Regions from separate parts of the Stenotrophomonas sp. C-A genome, predicted to be linked through region 2. Evidence: riboswitches for the same ligand, from Rfam matches in the RefSeq annotation. Region 2 holds a riboswitch; the other holds the start of a gene.
What was found. A riboswitch is a leader RNA that binds a small molecule or an ion and turns the genes downstream of it on or off. The one in region 2 is predicted to bind glycine.
Positions count from the first base shown of each region.

Region 1: another riboswitch for glycine. It lies ahead of ACW5IY_RS19540 (trimeric intracellular cation channel family protein); the one in region 2 lies ahead of gcvP (aminomethyl-transferring glycine dehydrogenase).

Region 1 is NZ_CM132916.1:4,200,531-4,209,676, reverse strand. It holds gene ACW5IY_RS19550 (3-deoxy-7-phosphoheptulonate synthase) at 90-1,163, shown strand; gene ACW5IY_RS19545 (DUF5076 domain-containing protein) at 1,435-1,746, shown strand; gene ACW5IY_RS19540 (trimeric intracellular cation channel family protein) at 1,832-2,449, opposite strand; glycine riboswitch at 2,534-2,637, opposite strand; glycine riboswitch at 2,651-2,740, opposite strand; gene ACW5IY_RS19535 (GIY-YIG nuclease family protein) at 2,781-3,056, shown strand; gene ACW5IY_RS19530 (nuclear transport factor 2 family protein) at 3,201-3,632, shown strand; gene ACW5IY_RS19525 (NAD(P)/FAD-dependent oxidoreductase) at 3,715-4,995, opposite strand; gene ACW5IY_RS19520 (NYN domain-containing protein) at 5,119-5,898, shown strand; gene ACW5IY_RS19515 (glutathione S-transferase family protein) at 6,013-6,633, shown strand; gene ACW5IY_RS19510 (primosomal protein N') at 6,725-8,902, opposite strand.
Region 2 is NZ_CM132916.1:3,465,526-3,474,671, reverse strand. It holds gene ACW5IY_RS16350 (VOC family protein) at 35-445, shown strand; gene ACW5IY_RS16345 (hypothetical protein) at 535-1,224, opposite strand; gene ACW5IY_RS16340 (PDDEXK-like family protein) at 1,211-2,122, opposite strand; gene gcvP (aminomethyl-transferring glycine dehydrogenase) at 2,277-5,144, opposite strand; glycine riboswitch at 5,207-5,309, opposite strand; gene ACW5IY_RS16330 (Bcr/CflA family efflux MFS transporter) at 5,609-6,835, shown strand; gene ACW5IY_RS16325 (siderophore-interacting protein) at 6,977-7,873, shown strand; gene ACW5IY_RS16320 (hypothetical protein) at 7,957-8,349, shown strand; gene ACW5IY_RS16315 (M2 family metallopeptidase) at 8,432-9,146, opposite strand, start outside.

The DNA.
Region 1 (9,146 bases), 740 kb from region 2:
AGACGCATTCCCGAAAGCCGCCAGCGAACCTGGCGGCTTTTTTCATGCCGCCACGCTGGGGACCCCCAACGTTCCGGAGATCTCCCGCAATGCCCCCGCACACCGACGACCTGCGTATCCGCACCATCGAACCGCTGACACCGCCTGCCCAGCTGCTGGCGATGCTGCCCTGTGACGATGAAGCCTCCGACACCGTCAGCGCCTCGCGCGCGGCCCTGCACCAGATCCTGCATGGCCGCGACGACCGCCTGGCAGTGGTGGTCGGCCCGTGCTCGATCCACGACCCGAAGGCCGCCATCGAGTACGCCCAGCGCCTGAAGCCGCTGCGTGACGCGCTGGCCGGCGAACTGGAAATCGTCATGCGCGTGTACTTCGAGAAGCCGCGCACCACGGTGGGCTGGAAAGGCCTGATCAACGATCCGGACCTGGATGGCAGCTTCAAGATCGACAAGGGCCTGCGCATCGCACGCGGCCTGCTGCGCGACATCAACAAGCTGGGCCTGCCGGCCGGTGTCGAGTTCCTCGACGTGATTTCGCCGCAGTACATCGCCGACCTGGTGGCATGGGGCGCGATCGGCGCACGCACCACTGAAAGCCAGGTGCATCGCGAGCTGGCCTCGGGGCTGTCGTGCCCGGTCGGTTTCAAGAACGGCACCGATGGCAACGTGAAGATCGCCGCTGACGCAGTGGGTGCGGCGTCCAATCCGCATCACTTCCTGTCGGTCACCAAGCAGGGCGGCACCGCCATCGTGTCGACCACCGGCAACCCGGATTGCCATGTGATCCTGCGCGGTGGCAAGCAGCCGAACTACGACGCAGGCAGTGTTGCCGAGGCCTGCCAGGTGCTGGCCAAGGCCAAGCTGCCGGCGCGCCTGATGATCGACGCCAGCCATGCCAACAGCCTGAAGAACCCGGAGAACCAGCCGAAGGTGATCGACGACATCGCCGTTCAGCTGGAAGACGGCGAACAGCGCATCGTTGGCGTGATGATCGAGAGCCATCTGGTCGGTGGCCGCCAGGAACTGGTGGAAGGCCAGCCGCTGGTCTACGGGCAGAGCATCACCGATGGCTGCATCGACTGGGACACCACCGTGACGGTGCTGGAGCGACTGGCCGCGGCCGTGCGTGCCCGTCGCGACGTAAAGGTGTCCGAAGCCGCTTGAGTGCGGCACGTGTGTGGATGGCGGCCAGCGCCTGCGGGGGGGCGGCCGCGATCAGGGCCGGTCGGAGTTGGAGACCGGCCCATCTGCACCGGCGATGCGCCTGGCGCTGCGCATGAGCGACAGCGCCAGGTACATCGCCGGGGTGGTGAGACCGATGGATGGGGCCTTCATGCAGCGTCGAGCCCGCGAAGCGCGGGGCTTTGTAGAAGATCCGCTCCACGTACGCTCCAGGTCACGTCACAATGCCACTTCCTGTTTGGTGGCCGCAGCCATGAAAGAACTGATCATTCCAGAAGCCGCACAGCGCGATGAGGATTCCATCGAGATGATCCGCGTGTGGATTGCCGAACGGGGATTGCATGCTTCGCTGAACGTTGGCCTGTATGGCGATCGTCCTGGTGTTCGAGAGGAGCATGCGTGGGGACGTATCCTGGCAGACGTTGCCCAGCATGTCGCAGATGCTCTGGTCGTGGATGGCGGGATGGACCGCGGCGCGGCGATCAACGCGATCAAGGATGCATTCGATGAAGAGCTGCGGGCGCCGTCCAGTGGGCGCTCCGGGGGATTCGTGGTCCGCCACTGAGGGACCAGATGGGCGCCGCGGCGCTGGAGACAGCGTCCCAACGCAACACGGCAACAAGCGCTGGGCCACGTCGAGAACGCGAACCTCAATGCACTTCGTCGTGATAGACGAATTTCGGCATTTCCCAGCGGTAGTGGATCGCCAGCAGGCGCAGCGCGAAGCCGCCGCCCAGGCAGCACAGGATCGCGGTGGCGTCGGCCACGCCCCAGTGCAGCAGCAACAGGTAGGCCGCGCCGGTCAGCAGCGCGATGATCGCGTACAGCTCCTTCTGGAAGATCAGCGGCACCTCGTTGCAGAGGATGTCGCGCAGCACGCCGCCGAACGCGCCGGTCAGCATGCCGGCGATCAGCACGATCGGCATCGCATGGCCGGCTTCGCGCGCGATCGAGCAGCCGATCAGGGTGAAGGCGATCAGGCCCAGACCATCGAGTACCAGGAAGGTGCGACGGAAGTGGTGCATCCAGCGCGCCACCCAGGTGGCGATCAGCGCCGCGCATACGGTGAAGCCCAGGTACTCGGGATGCTTCACCCAGCCCAGCGGGTAGTGGCCGAGCAGGATGTCGCGCAGCGAACCGCCACCGAGTGCGGTGACGCAGGCGATCATGACCACGCCGAACAGGTCCATGCGGCGGCGGCCGGCGGACAGCGCGCCGGTCATGGCTTCGGCGGAAATGGCGATCAGGTAGATGATGGACAGCAGCATGGGACAGGCTCCGGGCGCGGTGGGGCCGGCCATGCGCGACTACCGCCACTGCCTGCGCAATGACGGGATGACGATGACCGGTGCCGCTCCCGCTGTCCTTTTGCCTGAGAGTTCAGCGGCATGGGCCGCGTGCCCCTTCGGCGGATCGTCCCGGGCGTGCCCGGTGACCTCTCTCCAGCTCGGCGAGTCGAATGCATGGTTGGTGGGATTCCAGCCCACCGGCCTGAGCGATCATGGGAGCCTGCGCCTTCGGCGGGCGCCAGCGCGGCGCCTCTCTCCTGCATTCGGCCGCCAGTATATCCGCTGCAGTGCAGCACGGCATAATCCGGGCATGGCCCCGTCCCTCCGCCCGTGGTTCCTGTACCTGCTCGAATGCCGGGATGGCAGCTATTACGCCGGCATCAGCACTGATGTGGAGGCGCGTTTCGCCGCCCACCAGGCGGGCAAGGGCGCGCGCTACACCCGGGCCCGGCCGCCGCTGCGCGTGCTGGCCGTGCGCGAATACCCGGACCGGGCCGCCGCCTCGCGGGCCGAGTGGCAACTCAAGCAGCAGTCGCGCGAACGCAAGCTGGCCTGGCTGCAGGCGCCGGATCCTGCGCTTCTGTAGAGCCGAGCCCACGCTCGGCTGTCGTTGCTGCTGCCTGATGGTGAAGCCGAGCATGGGCTCGGCTCTACAGTAGATCCACGCCCTGCGTGGATGGGCGCTTCCAGCCATGCCATGATCGCCCCGCGCCCAGAGCTGGAGACCCGGATGTCCACGATCGCCCTGCTGTTTGCTCTCTCCGCAGCAACGAGCCCTGCCGCCGATCCGGCCACCCTCGCGGCCATCGAAGCCACCTGCCACGACTACGTCGACGGCCAGCTGGAGGCCGACCCGCAGCGCGTCGCCCGCTCCCTGCATCCGGACCTGGCCAAGCGCGCGGTTCTCGGCGATACACCCGACGAACGACTGGGCCTGCGCCGGATGTCGAAGGAAGAACTGGTCTCGTTGACGAAGCAGGGCGCGTTGAAGAACCCGAAGGATCAATGGGACCGCCGCTGCACGGTGCTGGATGTGACCGGCAACGCGGCGTCGGTGCGGCTGGAAACGCCGTGGTTTGTCGACTACTTCCACATGGGACGCTTCGACCAGCGCTGGGTCATCGTCAACGCGTTGTGGTACCCGAAACCGAAGGCGCCGTAGAGCCGAGCCCATGCTCGGCTTCTGCAATCCGCGCGAAGTGCAGCCGAGCATGGCTCGGCGCTACAGGAGCATGCGTGCGCTCCTAGCGCTTCGGTCGCCGGTCGTCCTGGTCATCACCGAAGATGATGCGCGCGCTGCGCTGGTAGCTCCAGTACGCCACGGCCCAGTTCAGCAGCACCACGATGCGGTTGCGGAAGCCGATCAGGAAGAACACGTGCGCGGCCAGCCAGAACCACCACGCCAGCACACCGGACAGCTGCAGCCGGCCCAGATGCACGATCGCAGCCATGCGGCCGATCGTGGCCAGGTTGCCGAAGTCTGCGTACTTGAACGGGCCGGGTTCGGGCTTGCCGTGCAGGCGCGCGCGGATCACCTCGGCCACGTACTTGCCCATCTGCTTGGCCGCGGGCGCCACGCCAGGCACCGGCTTGCCGTTGGCCTGGTTCAATACGGCCAGATCGCCAGCCACGAACAGTTCCGGGTGGCCAGACAGGGTGAGGTCGGGTTGCACCTGCACGCGCCCGGCGCGGTCCAGCGGCACCTCCAGCGTGCGCGCCAGCGGTGAAGCGGCCACACCGGCGGCCCACACCACCGTGCGTGCCGGCACGAACTGATCGCCGAGCCTGAAGCCCTGGCTGTCGATGTCGCTCACCGGAGTGCCGGTCAGCACTTCCACGCCCAGCTTTTCCAGCTGCCGGCGCGCCTTCAGCGAAAGTACTTCCGGGAACGAGGACAGTACGCGCGGACCGGCCTCGACCAGCCTCACCTTTGCGCTGGCCGGGTCGATGTGGCGGAACTCGTTGCGCAGGGTATGGCGCGCGATCTCGGCCAGCGTGCCGGCCAGTTCGACGCCGGTAGGTCCACCGCCAACCACGGCGAAGCTCAACCATGCGGCCTTCTTCGCCGGGTCCGGTTCTGCCTCGGCGCGCTCGAACGCCAGCAGCAGCTTGCGGCGCAGCGCGATGGCATCGTCCAGCGTCTTCAGCCCGGGCACATCATCGGCCCATTGGTCGTTGCCGAAGTAGGCGTGGGTGGCGCCGGTGGCCAGCAGCAGGCTGTCGTAGTCCAGCGTGCTGCCATCGGCCATGCGGATCTGCCGGGCCTGCTTGTCGATGGCCACCACTTCGCCGAGGCGGACTTCCACATTGCGCTGGTGTCCGAGGATGTGGCGCAGCGGTGCGGCGATATCCGGGGCGGACAGGCCGGCGGTGGCCACTTGGTACAGCAGCGGCTGGAAGAGGTGATGGTTGCGGCGGTCGACCAGGGTGATGCGTATGCGCTCGCGGGCCAGGGCACGGGTGGCCCAGAGACCGGCAAAACCGCCGCCGACAACAACCAGGTGGGGAACGCGCTCGCGACTCATCGACTCACTCCAGTGGGGGCATTGGGGGAAGCGCCTGGCATCTTCGCATGATGGCCCCCTGTCACGTCAGCGCCCGCGTGGATCGGCGATACTCGGGTTCAGGCAACGGCCCGTGAGGAGCCCATGAGCGAACCGGAAAAGCGCATCGCCCTGTTGATCGACGCCGACAACGCGCCGGCCTCGAAGATCGACGAGGTCCTGGCCGAAGTCGCCCGCTACGGTGTGGCCAACGTACGCCGCGCCTATGGCAACTGGAAGAGTCCGCGGTTGAAGGGCTGGGAGGCGGTGCTGCACGAGTACGCGATCCGTCCGATCCAGCAGTTTGCCTACAGCAAGGGCAAGAATGCCTCGGACATGGCGATGGTGATCGACGCCATGGATCTGCTGTACGCGCGCAATCTGGATGGTTTCGCCATCGTCTCCAGTGATGCCGATTTCACTCCGATGGTGATGCGCCTGCTGACCGACGGCGTGAAGGTGTATGGCTTCGGCGAGAAGAAGACGCCCGAGCCATTCGTCAACGCGTGCTCGAAGTTCACCTATCTGGAAGCGCTGGGCCAGACCCATGCCAGCGTGCCGGATACCGAACAGGCCTCCAGCGAACAGGCCTCGAACGAGCCGGTGGCCAACGACGATGCCCGCCCGCGCAAGAGCGGTGCGGAAATGCGCAGCGATACGCGGCTGGTGAAGATGCTGCGTCGCGCGGTTTCGGCGGCCGAAGGTGAGGACGGCTGGTCGCACCTGGGCCCGGTTGGCAGCCAGATCGGCAACCAGGCTTCGTTCGATCCGCGCAACTACGGTTACGGCAAGCTCAGTGATCTGCTGGCAGCGATCGGGTTGTTCGAGCTGAAGAAGGACGGCAAGTCGTCCTACGTGCGCGCGTTGCCGAAGAAGAACAGGTAGTGCCGGCCGCTGGCCGGCAACGCCCGGATGCCAGATCCGGCATCCGGCGCGCACACACCCCACCCGATCAGGCGTATCGTTGCCGCTCGCATTGCCAGCAAGGAAAAAACCCGCATGTTGAAGATCTGGGGCCGCCGCAATTCCAGTAACGTCCGCAAGGTGCTGTGGTGCGCCGAGGAGATCGGCCTGCCGTATGAATCCATCGAAGTCGGTGGCAGCCACGGCGGCACGCAGACGCCGGAGTACCAGGCGATGAATCCCAACAGCCTGGTGCCGGTGATCGAAGACCACGGCCTGCCGCTGTGGGAATCGAACGCCATCGTGCGCTACCTGAGCGCCCGCTACGCGCTGGGCACCCTGTACGCCGAAGACCCGATGGAGCGTGCCCAGGCCGAGAAGTGGATGGACTGGAGCACCTCGCGGATGGCGCCGCTGTACACCGATCTGATCTGGGGCATCATGCGCACCGCCCCGGCCGACCGTGACGAATCGCGCATCAATGCCGCCATCGTGCGTGCCGGTGACTACCTGGCGATGGCCGATGCCACGCTGGCCAAACAGCCGTGGCTGTCGGGTGAGAAATTCGCGATGGGTGACATCCCGCTGGGCTCGCTGATCTATGCCTGGTTCGAACTGCCGATCCAGCGCCCGGAACTGCCGCACCTGGCCGACTGGTATGCCCGCCTGCGCGAGCGGCCGGCCTACCAGCGCGGCGTGATGTCGCCGCTGACGTAAGCGGGGCCGGGTCTTTTCCTGGAAAGAGAAGCAGCCGAGCATGGCTCGGCTCTACCGTAGTGCCGAGCCATGCTCGGCAGCACCGACCGGATCAATACAGGTCCGTCGGATCCACATCCAGCGACCAGCGCACCTTGCGTGCTTCCGGCAGCGCATACAGCTGCGGAACCAGCTGCGAAAGCACCCCATGCAACGGCGGCCGCTGCAGTGCCGAAAGCAGCAGCTGCGTGCGCTGGTAGCCGGCACGCCGTGGCATCGGTGCCGGCATCGGCCCGTAGGCCTCCACCACGTTCTGCTCGCCCAGCAGTTGCCGGGCCGCCAGCAGGAACGCATTGGCGTGCTCCACCTGCTGCGCTTCGGCACGCATCAGCGCCAGATGCGCGAACGGGGGGAATCCGGCCGCCTGGCGCTGGTTCAACTCGGCCTGCGCGAACGGGTGGTAGCCACCGCTTACCAGGGTTTCCAGCAGCGGGTGTCCGGGGTGATGGGTCTGCAGCCAGACTTCGCCGGGGTCACGTGCACGTCCGGCGCGGCCGGCTACCTGGATCAGCTGCTGTGCCAGTTTCTCGCTGGCGCGGAAATCGGCCGAGAACAGGCCCTCGTCGATGCCGACCACCACTACCAGGGTCAGCTTCGGCAGGTCGTGGCCCTTGGCCAGGATCTGCGTGCCGACCAGGATGCCGGGCTGGTCGCCCAGTTTCGCCAGCTGTTGTTCCAGGGCATCGCGGCGTGAGGTGGTGCCGCGGTCGATGCGCACCACCGGGAAATCGGCGAAGGCGGCGGTGAGATGTTCTTCCAGGCGCTCGGTGCCGATGCCCTGCGGTTGCAGCGCCAGGCTGCCGCACGCGGGGCATGCCAGCGGTGCCGGTTGCCGCGCGCCACAGTGATGGCACTGCAGGCGACGGCCGCCGCCATGCACGGTCATCGGTGCATCGCAGCGGTTGCACGGTGCGGTCCAGCCGCAGTCGTGGCACAGCAGCACCGGCGCGTAGCCACGGCGGTTCTTGAACACCAGCACCTGCTGGCCGCGCTGCAGGTGCTCGCCGATGCCGGCCAGCACATCAGCCGAGAGGCCATCGTGCAGCGGCCGCTTGCGCACATCGAGGATGCGCACGCGCGGTGGCCGCGCATCACCGGCACGCTGCTTCAGGCGCAGGTGGGTGTAGCGCCCGGCATAGGCGTTGTGCAGGGTTTCCAGCGAAGGGGTGGCACTGCCGAGCAGCACCGGAATGCCCAGTGCCTTGGCGCGCACCAGAGCGAAATCGCGCGCGTGATAGCGGATGCCGTCCTGCTGCTTGTAGCTGCCGTCGTGTTCCTCGTCGATGATCAGCAGCCCGGCCTGCGGCAATGGCGTGAACACCGCCGAGCGGGTGCCGACGATGACCCGTGCCTCGCCACGCGAAGCCGCAGCCCAGACGCGCGCGCGCTCGTTGTCGTTCAACCCCGAATGCAGTGCATGCACGGCGATGCCGAGGCGGCCGCGGAAGCGTGCCAGGGTCTGCGGGGTCAGGCCGATTTCCGGCACCAGCACCAGCGCCTGCCTGCCCTGTGCCAGGCAGTGGATGATGGCCTGCAGGTAGACCTCGGTCTTGCCGCTGCCGGTCACGCCATCCAGCAGGAAGGGTTGGAAGCCTTCGGCAGCGTTGATCGCGGCCACGGCCTCGGCCTGGTCCGGGTTGAGCGTGGGGCCGGGCAGCGGCTGCGCATGCTGCGGTGCCACCGTCATCGCCACGCGCTCGGCCAGCGCACGCTTGGCCAGGCTGCGCGCGGCGGTCCGCCAGTCCTCCATGCGTTCGCCCAGCACGTCCTCGTCCACGACGGCTTCGGCCAGCAGTTCTGCCAACTGTCGCGGGCGGCTGCCGGCGCGCAGCTTCCCGCGCTGGGCATGGCCTTCGGGGGTCAGCTGCCAGCCCCAGTGATGGGTGTCAGGCAGGGTGTCGCCATGGCGCAGTGGGCCGGGCAGGGCGGTGCTGAGTACTTCGCCCAGCGGTGCGTGGGTGTAACGCGCCAGCCATTGCAGGCTCTGCCACAGCTCCCCCTGCAGCAGCGGCTGCGGGTCGCACCAGGCCAACGCCTGGCGCAGTCCCTGGCCGTCGTCGATCTGGCCGTGCCCCACCACCACCCCGACCAGCTCGCGGTTGCCGAACGGCACCTTCAGGCGGCAGCCGACCGCAACCGTAGGGCCATCGCCCTGCGGCGACAGGTAGTCGAACAGGCGGGGCAGGGGGACGGGCAGGGCAACCTGCAGGGTCGGAATCGGTGAAAGCATCGGGCCAGTGTACCGGGCCATGCGCACGCGAATGGCGGGGTGGGAGACGGCGGAGCGGCGCCCGTTGAATCATAAATGTCACCTAAATATCGGTGTCCATTGGAGATTCAGGCTTATCCACATGTTCTGTGGATAACGTTGTGCGTTACCGGTCGACGGGAACGCAGGAGGCCGATGGCGACGAGCTCACGCTTGGGTTGGTCAAAAAATCGCCATACTTAAAAGGAATTCAAAATCAAGGGCT
Region 2 (9,146 bases):
GGGCCGTCAGCGGCCCGTCGACCAGGAGTACCGCATGCTGCGCAGCCGTCCCTTCCTGATGTTCACCGGCCAGGCTGAGGCCGCGCTGGCCATGTACGCCGAGGCCTTCGCCGATTTCCGCCTGCTGGCAATGCAGCGCCATCCGGATGGCGCCGGTGCCGGCGTGCCTGGGCAGGTCCGCCAGGCCATCTTCCTGCTGGGCGGCACCCACTACCTGTGCTTCGACAGCCTGGACGTGCACGACTTCACCTTCAGCCCGTCGATCTCGCTGTTCGTCGAGTGCTCCGGTGCCGAGCAGTTCGAGCGCGCGGCGCGCGTGCTGGGCGAGGGTGGGCACTGGTTGATGCCGGTGGGCGACTATGACTTCAGCAACCGCTACGGCTGGGTGCAGGACCGCTTCGGCGTGTCGTGGCAGTTGAGCCTGGGGCAGATGCCGGACCCGTGATCGGATGTTTGTGGGTGTGGACCTTGGTCCGCCACCCCAATGAAAACGGCCCGCTTGCGCGGGCCTCTGGGCTTGCGGTCCAGGCAGCTTCAGGCAACGACTGTTCGATGGCGCTGAAGAAGTTTCTGGGCCTTGCTGAAATTCGAGGATCGCTGCCGCTGCAGCTTCTGGGAGATGTCCTGAAGCATGTCGGCGATGCTCAAAGACCCGTCGTCTGCGATGAACTGATTCAGTGCGCCATCGTGCAGTACTACAACGTTTTTACTAACGCGTTCTTCGATGAATGCAGATGCCGAACGTGCGTCGTTGAAAAGCTTTGCGAGTTCCTCCCCGGGTGTCAGCTTGCAGTTGCGGATGCTCTGCAGGCTCAGCCTGTACTGGAAATCCCGGGAGGTGCCGACATCGCCAAGCAGGAACGATACGCGAAGGATCGGTTCGTCTTGCCGAGTACTTGCCGCCAGCAGTACGTTGTACTTCCAGTGCGTGTGGGATGTCCTGCTTCGGTGTATCACGAAGTCCTTGGCGGACTTTTGTAGCCACTGATGGAGGATTGTCTTGACCTGTTCGACAATGAAATTGGCATCTTCGGCCGCTGCATCAAGGATGGCGACCAATGTATCCCCATGGGCGGCCACCAGTTCCTGGAGCTCCGGGGTCAGTCCATCCGTGTCGAAGCCAGGCATCTCTGCTTCAGGATCGTACGCATGCCAGAGCTCGTCCACGACTTCGGCTCGGCGGACCCACAGGCCCAAGGCAGGTGATGAGTCAGGTGCGTTCATGCAGGTGTCGCTCCATTTCCAGAAATGCGAGAAGTCGCTGTTTGCTGTTGCTTTCGATCAGCGAGCTGCCGTCCCCGGTACTGATTCGCCAGTGATCCTGGATCAGGCCGGTAGTCAATGTCGATAGGAATGCGCTGCCTGGCAGTTGCGGCGCCCTAGATAGTTCGGCCGAGAAGGCCGCAGTGACTTTCTTCAACGAAAGTGCGTGCCAATCCCTACTCGATTTGCCACGACCGGCCGATGTTCCGGTGTAACCATTGGGCGTGGCGAAGATGCGTAGCTGGGCATGCTTGCGGAAGTTCTCTTTCAGACCCTGTGCGTAGCGGAGAAGTTGCCTGTCGCCCTCACCCGAATCGACTTTGATCTCGATTGCAATCATCCACGGTTTCGGATTGCAGTCTCCCACCACCACAATGTCGATACGTCCCTGGCCCTGCAGCAGGTGTTCTGTGTGAACGTGAATCGCATCGGGCGGAGTTTCATCCACGAGTGATGCCAGAGTGCTTGCGTCATCGCCGTCGATGCAGGCTAGAACGCTCTTCAGCAGGGTTGTACCGAACCCGTGGCGCTGCCGGGGATCCAGGCACCAGGCGATCGCTTCAGAGTGCGCGCGCTCGTAACGAACGAAGCCGAGTGCTGCAAACGGGGAGATGGAGTTCAGCAAGGGGGAGGGTTGTCCCGCATGCCGTAGGCGGTGGTCTTCCAGTTGCTCGTGCAGCGCAGCTGAAGCGCCGTTCTCAATGGCCTGGATGGCCGCGTCGACATGGCTCACCCGCGCGCTGATCTGCGCCATGGACTGCAGTTGCGGTGCGTCCAGGACTTCAAGCGCGGAGACTTCCGCGCCACGAGCTCGGATCGTGGCCCAGGTTGCCAATACATCGTCAACGAGAGGAATCATTCTTTGCGGGTCCTTATCCGCCGAAACACAACGTCCAGTATCGGAATCCACAGATCGGCAGAATCGAACGGTTCTTGAGTGATCCGCCCGAAAGGCAAACGGCCCGCTTGCGCGGGCCGTTTGCGGTGTAGCAGTCAAGCAAGCTCGACTCTACTTACGCCTCGACTTCATCATCCTTGTAGGCATCGACCGGGATGCAGGCGCACATCACGTTCTTGTCGCCGTACACGTTGTCCACGCGTGCCACCGGCGGCCAGTACTTCTGCAGCTTCAGGCTGGGCAGCGGGAACGCAGCCAGTTCACGCGGGTAGGCGTGGGTCCATTCGCTGGCGGTCACCGCGGTGGCGGTGTGCGGTGCGTTCTTCAGCGGGTTGTCTTCGCGGTCCAGGCGTCCGTCTTCGATCGCGGTGATCTCCTCGCGGATCTGGATCATCGCGTCGATGAAGCGATCCAGCTCGTGCAGCGATTCGCTTTCGGTCGGTTCGACCATCAGCGTGCCGGCCACCGGGAAGCTCAGGGTCGGGGCGTGGAAGCCGAAGTCGATCAGGCGCTTGGCCACGTCCTCGGCGCCGATGCCGCTGGTCTTCTCCAGCGGGCGCACGTCCAGGATGCACTCGTGTGCCACCAGGCCGTTGCGGCCGGTGTACAGGGTCTTGAAGTGCGGGGCCAGGCGCTTGGCGATGTAGTTGGCGTTGAGCTGCGCGACCTGGGTGGCCTTGCGCAGGCCGTCGCGGCCCATCATCGCGATGTACATCCAGCTGATCGGCAGGATCGAGGCGCTGCCGAAGCTGGCCGCGCTGACCATGCCGACCGGGCCGTTGTCACCCAGCTTGCCCGGCAGGAACGGCGCCAGGTGCTCCTTGACCGCGCACGGGCCAACGCCCGGGCCGCCACCGCCGTGCGGGATGCAGAAGGTCTTGTGCAGGTTCAGGTGCGAAACGTCCGAACCCCACTTGCCCGGCTTGGCCACGCCCACCAGGGCGTTCATGTTGGCGCCGTCGGTATACACCTGGCCACCGTGCTGATGGATGATCTCGCAGATCTCGACAACTTCTTCCTCGAACACGCCGTGCGTGGACGGGTAGGTCATCATGATCGCGGCCAGGCGGTCGCTGTACTTCTCGGCGTTGAGGCGGATGTCCTCGACGTCGACGTTGCCATTGGCATCGGTCTTGGTGACCACGACCTTCATGCCACACATCTGTGCCGAAGCAGGGTTGGTGCCGTGCGCCGAATCCGGGATCAGGCAGATGTCGCGGTGGCCTTCACCGCGCGAACGGTGGTAGGCGCGGATCGCCAGCAGGCCGGCGTACTCGCCCTGCGCGCCGGAGTTCGGCTGCAGGCTGACTGCGTCGTAGCCGGTGCATTCCACCAGCATCGCTTCCAGCGTGTCGATCAGTTCCTTGTAGCCCAGCGCCTGGTCGGCCGGCACCAGCGGGTGGATCTGCGAGAACTCCGGCCAGGTCACCGGGATCATCTCGGCGGTGGCGTTGAGCTTCATGGTGCACGAGCCCAGCGGGATCATCGTGCGGTCCATCGCCAGGTCCTTGTCGGCCAGCGAACGCAGGTAGCGCAGCAGTTCGTGCTCGCTGTGGTGGGTGTTGAACACCGGATGGGTCAGGAACGCGGACTGGCGCAGCAGGCCGGTCGGCAGCGCGTCGGCGGTGCTGGCATCCAGCGCGTCGACATCCAGCGAAGCACCGAACACCGCAGCCACGGCGACGATGTCGGCGCGGGTGGTGGTCTCGTCCAGGCTGATGCCGACCGAGTCGCTGTCGATCGCGCGCAGGTTGTAACCGGCGGCGCGTGCCTTGGCATGGATTTCATCGGCATGCACGCCGGTGACGTGCAGGGTGTCGAAGAAGTCGCCACCGACCTGCACGCCGGCATTGCGCAGCGCTGCGGCCAGGATCGAGGCCAGGCGATGGGTGCGGCGGGCAATGCGGGTCAGGCCGTCCGGGCCGTGGTACACGGCGTACATCGAGGCCATCACGGCCAGCAGTACCTGCGCGGTACAGATGTTGGAGGTGGCTTTCTCGCGGCGGATGTGCTGCTCGCGGGTCTGCAGAGTGAGGCGGTAGGCCGGGTTGCCCTGGGCATCGATCGAGACGCCGATCAGGCGGCCCGGCATCGAGCGCTTGTAGGCGTCACGGCAGGCCATGAAAGCGGCGTGCGGGCCACCGAAGCCGAACGGCACGCCGAAACGCTGGCTGTTGCCGACCACGATGTCCGCGCCCCATTCGCCCGGGGCGGCCAGCAGGGTCAGGGCCAGCAGGTCGGTGGCCACGGCCACCAGGCCGCCGCGCGCGTGCACGGCATCGACCAGCGCCTTGTAGTCGCCGACCTGGCCGAAGGTATCCGGGTACTGCAGCAGCAGGCCGAAGGCTTCCGCTTCCAGTGCTTCGGCCGGGGTGCCGACGCGCAGCACGATGCCCATCGGCTCGGCGCGGGTGCGCAGCAGTTCCAGGGTCTGCGGGTGCACGGCGTCGTGCACGAAGAAGATGTCCGACTTCGACTTGGCCGAACGCTTGGCCAGGGTCATCGCTTCAGCGGCGGCGGTGGCTTCGTCCAGCAGCGAGGCGTTGGCGATTTCCATGCCGGTCAGGTCGGCGCACAGGGTCTGGAAGTTGATCAGCGCTTCCATGCGGCCCTGCGAGATTTCCGCCTGGTACGGAGTGTAGGCGGTGTACCAGGCCGGGTTTTCCAGGATGTTGCGCAGGATCACGTTCGGCGTGTGGGTGCCGTAGTAGCCCTGGCCGATGAAGCTGCGCAGCACGGTGTTCTTGTCGGCGATCGCACGGATCTTCGCCAGTGCCTGTACTTCGGTCATCGACTCCGGCAGCGCCAGCGGCGCCGGCGACTTGATCTTGGCCGGCACGATGGCATCGGTCATGCCATCCAGCGACGCGTGGCCGACGACATCGAGCATCTGCGCGATCTCGGCATCGTTGGGGCCGATGTGGCGCTCGACGAACGCGTTGTGGTGCTCGAGCTCACGCAGGGAAGGGGTGTTCTGGGACATGGCGAAGGATCCGTCAGGAAAGGGCACACGCACGGGCACAAGCCGCCGGTCGGCGGTCTGCGGGGCGCCCCTCTGTCCTTTTGCCTGAGAGTTTAAAAGCGCGGAAAACCGCAGCTTCGTGCCCCTTCGGCGCCGGATCGAACCGGTCTCTCCAGAGTTGTGTTACGGGTGGTATCGGGCCTGAGCGATTACGGGCGTTGCGCCTTCGGCAGCGGTGTTCCGCTTCTCCCACCGTGTTGCCCGCTGATTATAGCCCGTTGCGGGCCCGCCGGCCGCCTCCAGGTATGCCCGCCACGCCTGAATGGCCGATGGCCCGGCCGTGCGTTTTGTGCACCGCTGCATGGCATCTAGCGCAATCCGCACCTATGATAGCCGGATACCCGAATTCATCTGGCGCCGTCTCTGCAGAAGGGGACCGGCGCCCGCCGTGCGTGCCACGCATGGCCCTGCCGGACGCTTCCTCCATGACCGCCGCTGTTGCCCCTTCCACCCGCCGCATGGCCCTGCTGCTTGCCGGCCTGGCCATGTTCGGCCCGTTCTCGATCGACACCATCTTCCCGGCGTTCCCGCAGCTGGCCCAGCGCCTGGCGGTGGACGAGGTCGCGGTGCAGCAGACCATCAGCGTGTACCTGCTGTTCTATGGCCTGATGAGTCTGGCGCACGGCCCGCTGTCCGATGCCTGGGGCCGCAAGCGGGTGATCCTCGGCGGTCTGGTGGTGTTCGTCGGCGCCTCGGTCGGCTGCGCGCTGTCCACCGACCTGTCCACGCTGCTGGCGTTCCGCGCGCTGCAGGGCCTGTCGGCGGGTGTCGGCATGATCGTCGGCCGCGCGGTGATCCGCGACCTGTACCACGGCCACGATGCCCAGCGGCTGATGAGCCAGGTGTCGATGCTGTTCGGCATCGCTCCGGCCATCGCACCGATCATCGGTGGCTGGATCCTGCTCAGTGGCGCCGGCTGGCCGCTGATCTTCTGGTTCCTGGTGGTGTTCGGGCTGGTGCTGTTGGCGGCCACCGCGCGCTTCCTGCCGGAAACCCATGCGGTCGAGGCACGGGTGCCGCTGTCGCCGCGCGTGCTGCTGCGTGACTACGTGCGCATCGGCTTCAACCCGCGCTTCCTGCGCCTGGCGCTGGCCGGCAGCATCGGTTTCGGCGGCATCTTCCTGTACATCTCCTCGGCACCGGTGTTCGTGATGCAGCACCTGCACCTGGGCGAGGGCGGTTTCGCCTGGTTGTTCATCCCCACCATCGGCGGCATGACCACCGGCTCGTTCCTGTCCGGGCGCATGGCCGGGCACAGCACACCGACGCGGCAGGTGGCCCTCGGCTTTACCTTGTGTGCGGTCTCTGCCGTGTTGAACATCGGCTACGTCAGCCTGGCGCCGCAGTTCGCGCTGCCGTGGGCGGTGATGCCGATCTTCCTGGGCGGCATGGGCATGGCGCTGATCTTCCCGATCCTGGCGCTGGCGGTGCTGGACATGTATCCGCACCAGCGCGGACTGGCCTCGTCGCTGCAGGCCTTCGTGCAGCTGATGATCAGCACGGTGGTGGCCGGTGTGGTGTCGCCGCTGCTCAGTGCCAGCCCGCTGCACTTGGCACTGGGCCAGGCCGCGTTCTTCGGCGCCGGCTTCGTGTTCTGGTACTGGGAACACCAGCGTGAACGCGCGGCGCAGGCGGCCTGCACGGGCCATTGAGCAGCGCGCAGGGGTAGGGCGGGCCGCGACGCCCGCAACGCTTGCGACGAGGAACGACCGGACTAGGCTGGGGACTCCAGCCAGCCGGTGCGTGGATGCACGACAGCCAGCCGATCCGATGTCGTTGCATGAGGTTCCCCCATGGCTGCGCAGCAGACCTACCGCCTGTTCGAGGTGGCGCTGAAGGAGCGCCGCGTTCTTTCCCCTTCCCTGGACCGCATGGTGTTCACCGGTGCCGACGTGGCGCGGATGAAAACCGAAGGCCCGGACCAGCGCATCAAGGTGTTCTTCCCCTTGCCCGGCCAGGATGTGCCGCAGGTCCTCAGCGGTGACGACTGGTACCCGCGCTACCGGGCCCTGCCGGACGATCAGCGCCCGCCGATGCGTACCTACACCATCCGCCAGTTGCGGGCCGAGCAAGGCGAGGTCGATGTCGATTTCGTCATCCATGGCGAAACCGGCCCCGCTTCGCGCTGGGCCATGCACGCCCGCCCCGGCGACCGCGTGGTGCTGCTGGCCCCGGACGCCGACTGTGCCGAGAGCAGCCAGGGCTGGGAGTGGAAGCCACCGGCCGGTGTCGGCCAGGTGCTGCTGGTGGCCGATGAAACCGCGTTGCCTGCGGTGGCCGGCATCCTTGAGGAACTGTCGGCCATGGTCGACCCACCGCGCACGCTGGCGCTGCTGGAGGTAGCGCAGGCCGGTGATGCAGTGCACCTGAAGGCGCCCTCCAGCGCCGAGCTGGTCTGGCTGCCGCGCGGGCAGGCCGCCTACGGACAGCCGTTGCTGCAGGCGGTGCAGGCGCGGCTGGCAGCGGCCTCGAGCGTGGCCGCTGGCGACGAACTGGAAGAAATCGACGTTGACGCGCAGATCCTCTGGGAACAGGCCGATGCCAGTGTGGCCGGGCCGCTGTATGCCTGGGTGGCGGGCGAGGCGGGGGCGGTGATGGCGATCCGCCGCCACCTGGTGCGCGATTGCGGGCTGGACCGCCGCGCGATCACCTTCATGGGCTACTGGCGGCATGGCAAGGTGCTGGACTGACCGGACGGGATCGAGCACGCGTGAAGCAGCGCTGCGGGCGGGGTGCGCTATCCTTGCGCCCCCCTTCGCAGCGGTACCGCACCATGTCCACCAGCTCCAAGACCCGCCGCGACCAGCGCCGTCGCCAGGAAAAGCAGGCCGCCAACAAGGCCGCCGCGCAGGCGTCGCCGGTGGAACCGCATGCCGAACTGCGCGACGCGCAGCGCACCCTGCTGGCCGGTGTCGTGCGCCGCGACGGTGAATGGGTGCTGGGCATGGACGGCCGCATCGCGGGCCACAGCGAGAGCGCTGCGCAGGTGCTGGCGCTGATCATGCAGGCCGGTGAGCTGCACGAGCGCAAGGGCACGCCGGTGCGCCTGATGTACTCCGATGCGCTGCGTGATGCGGCGCAGGCCGAAGCCAAGGAGAAGGGCCAGACCTTCGAGGAATTCAAGGCCGAACTTGCCGCGGCAATGGCCGCGAAGAAGAACAGCTGATCGCGCCCGATATGTAGAGCCGAGCATGGCTCGGCTCTACAACACGGAGAAGGGGCGGATCCTCGCGGACCCGCCCCTTTTCTCATTTCGCCGCCGGGGCCGCGTTGGCCTGCCAGCCGCACATCTGGCCTTCGTTCTGCTGCTTCAGCCACTCGTTGACCGGAGTGAAGTACTCGATCATCGGGCCGGCATCGAGCTTGTCGGTGCCTGTCAGCTCCTTCAGCGTGGCCTGCCACGGCTGGCTGGCACCCTTGCTCAGCATTGCCCAGTACTTCTGGCCGGCTTCCTTGTTGCCGTAGAAGGTGCACTCATGCAGCGGGCCCTTGTAGCCGGACGCGTCGCACAGGCCCTTGTAGAACTGGAACTGCAGGATGCGCGCCAGGAAGTAGCGGGTATACGGGGTGTTGCCCGGCACGTGGTACTTCGCGCCCGGATCGAAGAACTCTTCGCCACGGGTGCTGGCCGGCGCCACGCCCTGGTACTTGGCCTTCAGGTCCCACCACGCCTTGTTGTAGTTGTCGGCGGTGATCGAGCCATCGAACACGCCCCAGCGCCAGCGGTCGATCATCAGCCCGAACGGCAGGAACGATACGCCCGACAGCGCCATGCGCATCTGGTTGTTGATGACCGCCTCGCGGCTTTCGGTCGGTGCATCGACCAGGCCGATCGAGCTGAGGTACTTGGGCGTCATCGCCAGCACGATGGTGTCGCCGATCGCTTCATGGAAGCCATCGTTGGCACCGCCCTGGAACAGCGGCGGCAGCGGGTTGTAGGCCAGGTCGTAATAGATGTGGCCC